DNA from 2 places in the Spartinivicinus marinus genome. Region 2 is predicted to be linked to the other one. Evidence: riboswitches for the same ligand, from Rfam matches in the RefSeq annotation. Region 2 holds a riboswitch; the other holds the start of a gene.
What was found. Region 2 has a riboswitch for thiamine pyrophosphate ahead of thiB (thiamine ABC transporter substrate binding subunit). Riboswitches for the same ligand answer to the same signal wherever they lie in the genome.

Region 1: it holds a riboswitch for thiamine pyrophosphate, as region 2 does, so the genes downstream of both, thiC (phosphomethylpyrimidine synthase ThiC) here and thiB (thiamine ABC transporter substrate binding subunit) in region 2, are expected to answer to the same signal.

What each region holds. Positions count from the first base shown of each region.
Region 1 is NZ_JAPJZK010000001.1:4,571,701-4,575,124, forward strand. Features, by position in the region: gene OQE68_RS20480 (DUF2515 family protein) at 1-954, opposite strand, end outside; gene OQE68_RS20485 (hypothetical protein) at 958-1,650, opposite strand; TPP riboswitch at 1,819-1,941, shown strand; gene thiC (phosphomethylpyrimidine synthase ThiC) at 2,083-3,424, shown strand, end outside.
Region 2 is NZ_JAPJZK010000001.1:146,581-150,004, forward strand. Features, by position in the region: gene OQE68_RS00615 (ABC transporter permease subunit) at 1-325, opposite strand, end outside; gene thiB (thiamine ABC transporter substrate binding subunit) at 484-1,470, opposite strand; TPP riboswitch at 1,593-1,703, opposite strand; gene OQE68_RS00625 (CheR family methyltransferase) at 2,054-3,118, opposite strand; gene OQE68_RS00630 (chemotaxis protein CheV) at 3,214-3,424, opposite strand, start outside.

The DNA.
Region 1 (3,424 bases), 4.4 Mb from region 2:
TATAGTCTGGAGTTCTTGTATCATATGTGTATTTTGTTGTAGCATCAATTTATGAAATTTTTTCGCTGCATTTCCAATCCAATGCATACGGCTATCAAAATCTTCAACAATTAAGTCATTTGGAGCAACAGATTTTAGTTCTGGGGCATCAGTTTCACAGGTATGAGCAAAAACGAGCTGATATGTTGGTGCTGCCCAGCGGAACCAGTCTCGCTCTCGCCGGGCCCATTTGCTGAAATCAGGGTTGTTATAAATAAGGGGTTGTAATACGGTACCTTGTTCATGTTCAGCAATAGCTAACAGGCTACCCAGTTGAAGGTTAGGAACTTTATTTTTATTTTTAATTTTTTCTATTGACTTAATTAGCTTAAACCCTTTAACAATATCGCTGGAAGGTTGAAAGTTATTAATTTTATCAATGGCTTCTTCAGCCCAGGGTAAATCATAGGTCATGGCTTTGACTGCCTGCTCCAATTGATTGGCATTGCGTTTTCTTTCGCACTGCATGCCTTTGTGAAAATGTTCTGGGTAGTTATTATAAAGCCAGTGTGAAGCCGCTATATCCATAAATAGCCAGAGATTTCCTTTGCCTAGGCTATTACCAATACTTTTGATAAAAATGGCATAGGCTCCCTTTACTTGAATGGTATCCAAGAAACAAAATACAGTTTTACTGGCAAAAGCGCCAAGTGCCATCCAATAATAGCGGCCCAACTTAGCTGGGTCGCCACCTTCTTCTGTTTCTAAGTAAAAGCGGGCATAGGTAGCGGCGATACGTTTTGCTCTGGCGGTATATAAGTTAATAAGGTCATATTCATTTTTACCTGCCTTATCAGATAAACGTAAAATGCAAAACAGTTGAGCAAGTGACCATAAAAAATCACAGTTACAAACGACATCTACGGTTTTATCAGGAGTATCATTAACGGCTTTTATGGGTTCATTCAGCGACATAAATCACCATTTGAGAAAACTTTTATCAATATTAACTTTTGGCCAGGCGGTGTAGAGATCAACCTCCTCTCCAGCAGTGGTTGATACTGTTGATGTTTTTCCATTGGTGTTGGTGTGCCCATCTGCAATATGCTGATTAACGACAGGTGTTCCTGCCACAGTTGTCTTGTAGGGAATGTTTTTGAGTGGCTGACCTGTTTCGGTTATATAAGCGTAAGTGAGGGTGTAATTCCTATTTTGTAATTGACTGGCACCAACCACAGCCCCTGCCGCTAACCCTGGTGCAATGACTTTTTGGGCTGCATCTTTGAGTGATTTAGACGTGGGTTGTTCTGGTGCTGGCTGCTCCTTTTTATCTTGACCACTAATGGGTTGTAAATGACTGACTGGTGGAATAACGGATTTAGCGGGTTGCACGAAGGGGTACAATGGCATTTCATTACGTGCACTGACGGTTATTTGCCACTGATCAACGGCTTCAATAAAGGCTTGTTCCAGGTGACTATGGGTTTTTAATAAGTATTCAAGCTGATTTTCTATGCCGTTGTCTTGATCCAGGCAGCTTCGGTAAAAAGATTTGATTTCTGCACGGTTGAGAAACATTTTGGGGGTAAGCTCAGGGCTTGAAGCAAAAGTACCCTCATGAATTTCATATACGGTGTCTCTGATTTTAACGCGAATAAACATACAACTCACAAGCGTTACAACTTAACTCTTGTTAATAGCATAGTATATCCCTTTCACTAATCACCTTTAGGTTTTGTTAACACCGCTCGTAGGTCTCATCTAATATAACTCGACTGGTTATAAGCGGTGCTTTCTATTGCCCCTTGATCATTGATCTGCAAATTGCCTATACTTTACCCCATCTTGTCGGAGTGCCAGTAGAGGTGGATGTTTTCATCTTTCTGGCTGAGACTGCAGTTGCGGGATCCGTGGAACCTGATCTGGTTAGTACCAGCGAAGGGAAACAAGAGTAACCTTGAAGTGTCGTATTACAACAGTTTCTGTTTGGTGACGCATTCAAGCAGCCCCTTTCGTTACTCTCCATCTGTCTACTCACGACAAGCAATCACAAACTTTATCAGACCACTAGGGTCACCTTAAGAAAACAGGGTGTGAGTGCTTATGTCTAGAAGAGAAAACCAGCAAAAAGCCCAGGATTTTATTGAAAACCTGAGCAGCCAGCCATTTCCTAACTCGGAAAAAATCTACATTGCGGGTAGCCAAGACGATATTCAGGTAGCCATGCGTCAGATTAATCTGACTGATACCTTAGTGGGGGGCACTAAAACGAATCCACAGTATGAACCAAACCAGCCTGTGCCAGTGTACGACACTTCTGGCCCTTATACAGACCCGGCAGTAACAATTGATGTACACAAAGGATTGCCGGCTTTACGAAAAAACTGGATAGCGGCGCGCAATGATACGGATGAGCTGAACAGTGTTACCTCCCGTTATGCCCAGCAGCGTTTAGCCGATGAAGGGCTGGACCATTTACGTTTTGAACATTTACCTAAACCACTTCGAGCCAAGCCTGGTGCTAATGTCACTCAAATGCATTATGCCCGTCAGGGCATGATTACCCCAGAAATGGAATATATTGCTATTCGAGAAAATATGGGGCGAGAGCGGGTGCGAAGTGAAATGTTGAAACAACAACACCCTGGTCAACACTTTGGTGCAAACCTGCCAGAAAACATTACCCCTGAATTTGTTCGTAAAGAAGTGGCTGAAGGGCGCGCCATTATACCTGCCAATATTAACCACCCAGAAGCGGAACCAATGATTATTGGCCGCAACTTCTTAGTGAAGGTCAATGCTAATATTGGTAATTCGGCGGTTACTTCATCCATTGAAGAAGAAGTGGAAAAACTGGTTTGGGCAACCCGATGGGGTGCAGATACCGTAATGGATTTATCCACGGGCCGTAATATTCACGAAACCCGAGAGTGGATTTTACGAAACTCCCCCGTGCCTATTGGTACAGTGCCTATTTATCAAGCGTTGGAAAAAGTAAAAGGGGTTGCAGAGGATCTTACTTGGGAGGTTTTTCGCGATACGTTAATTGAACAAGCAGAGCAGGGGGTGGATTATTTTACTATTCATGCTGGTGTTTTGCTGCGTTATGTACCAATGACGGCTAAACGGGTAACAGGCATTGTTTCTCGTGGTGGCTCGATCATGGCGAAGTGGTGTTTATCTCACCATCAAGAAAACTTTGCCTATACCCATTTTGAAGAAATCTGTGAAATATGTAAGGCATATGATGTATCCCTATCGTTAGGCGACGGGTTGCGTCCAGGCTCGGTGGCAGATGCCAATGATGAAGCTCAGTTTGCCGAATTAAAAACCTTAGGTGAATTAACCAAAGTAGCCTGGCAGCATGATGTGCAAGTAATTATTGAAGGGCCAGGGCATATTCCTATGCACATGATTAAAGAAAATATGGATTTGCAACTGGAAC
Region 2 (3,424 bases):
AAACAGATACGACTCCAAGCACAACGACAATAGTCGGTAATACAAAGCATAAATTAAAAGTGGTTAATAACCCCTGCTTACCTTTAAACTGTCGGCATCCAATCAGCTTAGCAACAGGTATTGCACAGAGTAAACTAATAACAGTAGACAATAATGCTTGCTTTAGCGAAAAACCCGTTATATGCAAAAGATAAGGATCCAGTAGCGTTTGCCAATTAAACGCTCCCCATCCTTCGCTGGCTAAAGCAACTAATGCCGCTGTAGTGAAGCAAAAAATCAAACTGACAATAATAAAGCCAAACCAGGCGGCTGTTGTAAATAACATTTATGCTCTTATAGTAGCCATGCGAATGTTTTTTTTAGGCGAGACCGTCGAGCGATGAGGCCTCATAAGTATATAAATAACAGGTGATTGGGGTGAGGAATGACGACAACAATGCACTTGTGACCTAGGGATATAAAGCTCATTCACGAAGGCTATAGCTATTTTACTACTGCCTGGCGCCATTGCTTAATCCACTGTTTTCTATTTTTAGCTACTTCCTCAGCAGTAAATGGCGTCACCATTTTTGGTTTAATTATATTATTAAACCCTTCTGGTAGAGTGGTTTCCACTACAGGCAACATCCAGTTATGAGTCGCTATTTGCTGCTGGACATTTGGTGTTAATAAAAACTGTAAAAACTGTTTAGCTAGTATTGCTTGCTGCGTTCCTTTAATAATAGCTGCGACTTCTATTTGAGGGTAATGTCCTTCTTTAAACTCCACAGCTTTATAACGGGTATCCTGCTCAGCCACTTCGTGATAGGCCTGAGATGTTGTATAGCTTAAAACTAAGTCGGCTTCCCCTTTTAAAAACAAACCATACGCCTCAGTCCAGCCTTTGGTCACAGTTACTGTTTTCTGTGTAAGCTGCTGCCATTTTGCTGCTACGCTATCTCCATAAATAGCATTCAACCACAACATAAGACCTTGGCCAGGGGTACTGGTACGAGGATCTTGATAAATGATTTTCAATTTTTTATCAGCAAGTAACTCTGCAAATGACTGTGGGGGCTGTTTTAAGCGTTCTTGATTATAGATAAATGCAAAAAAGCCATAATCATAGGGAACAAACTGCTGATTTTTCCAGGCCATTGGTAGTGTTAATTTTGAAAGGTCCTGCTGGTGCCCAGCAAAAATACCCAACTTATTTGCTTCAACTAAGAGGTTTTGATCCAGACCAATGACTACATCTGCTTTGGTTTTAGTTCGTTCAAGTTTTAATCGGTTTAGAATACTAACGCCATCATCCAAGCCAACCCACTTAATCTGACAGTTGCATTGCTTTTCAAAGCTTGCCTGCAACTTGGGGCCTGGCCCCCACTCAGAAACAAAGGACTGATAGGTGTATACAGTTAAAACATTTGCATTTACAAGAGAAGTAACACTTAACAGTAATATGAATAACCCTGTTTGTATGGTTTTCATTCAAACAACTCCCCCAATACCGAATGAGTGGCCACCAATAACAGTAGCCTTCAGAATACTTATACTTAACTGACCAAACTGGGGGAGATAAAATTTAAGGAGGTAGCAACTATCAAATAGTCAGGCTATCTTAACCAACTCCCTACGCCAGCATTATCTGGATCAGGTTTATGGGTATAATCTCAGCCACACTTAACAAGCCCAGCACCCCAACGACGCCCCAATTGTAGCTCATAGCCACTCATGCCTGCAATCATTGCCCAAAGGGTATGATTGCTATTACACATCTTGCTAAATAAGGCAATAACAGCACTTTTGCAGTAACGAACTTTCTAAAAACATAACTTCAAGTGTATCACTCTGCTCGCTCACCATGCTTCATATGATATCGCTGCAAAATTTTTGATAACTTCCCTATAGGGTCAATTGTTCCATCCCTTTGTCCAAAATAGCTATGTACAGGACAAAATAGTTACATAATATTTTGCTCGCTTATTATTGGTGAAAAAGCAAGATAGATTGGCTCTTTAGGAACGTACTCACCTGCACTATGCTCACGTTGATTTTTGTAACTACCAGTGGATTAGCGATCAGTGGGCTTAGGTTTAGGTTTAAACGTTGAAGGTTGACTTTTAGTGCTTGAGGTTGTTTTTGAGCTAACACCCGAACGGGACGTTGATGGTCTCGTCGTTGGTGATGTAGCGGCTGTAGATCTAGATGTGGTGGATGAAGTTTTAGCAGATGCCGTTGAACTACCAAATGTTGAGGATTTAGTAGAGCTTCTGGCAAAAACATCCTCGCCTTTAGATACATACATAATGCCTGGCCGACACTGAACCATCTCATATAAATCAGCTAACCCGTTTAAGGCTTCAGATGCACCTAAAAATAAATAGCCTCCAGGCTTCAGTGTTTTATGGATACGAGATAAAATATCTCGTTTAAAGTCAGCCGAAAAATAAATAAGCACATTACGACAAAAAACCACATCAAATTTACCTAAAGAGGCATAGCTCTCTTGTAAATTCAGCTCTTTAAATTCAATTCTTTTTTTTATCTCAGGCTTAACTTCCCAACGCTTACCTTGTAGCTCATTAAAATAGCGCTTTAATCTTTCATCTGATAAGCCTCTTCCCAAGGCTAATGAGTCATATTCACCTGTACGGCATTCAGCTAACACTTTATTAGACAGGTCAGTCGCTATTATTTGCAAGCCTGCTTTTAACTGACCAAGACTGGTTCGTTCAAACTCATCGGTCGCCATACTAATTGAATACGGCTCTTGCCCACTGGAACATGCCGCAGACCAAACTCGCAAACGCTGATTTGGATAGCGTTTGCACAGTTCTGGCAGGATAGTATTTTTAAATACTTCAAAAGGATAATTATCACGAAACCACAAGGTTTCGTTAGTTGTCATAGCATCAATTACTTTGCCTCGCAAAACATCACGAGGATTTCGCTCAATTGTTTTTACCAGCTCCGCAAGGGTATCGATTTTATTGTCATTAAGAATTTTTCTTAGCCGACTTTTGACCAGGTATTCCTTATTTTTACCCAATACAATCCCGCATGCTTTTTCAAGAAATTGGCTAAATATATCAAAGTCACTTAACGCTACCTTGGAACTAAGCCCGCTCTGAGTCAAATTTATAACTCCACTTTTACCATCAATAAAAAATAACGCACTTTTTAATGTGTGTTGTGTTTATCATTCAATTCGTTGTGCTTCCGATCAAATAGTTATCCCTCCTGCGCTGCTGCCGCATCTTCCAGCCGACCAATAACAGTGCTCGCCAACAAGTCAGGGTTAAATTTAGCAATAAAATCATTAGCGCCCACTTTTTCTACCATGGCTCTATTAAAAACCCCACTGAGTGAAGTATGTAGAATAATATAGAGATCTTTCATTCGTGGGTCACTCCTGACTTCAGTTGTCAGGGTATAGCCATCC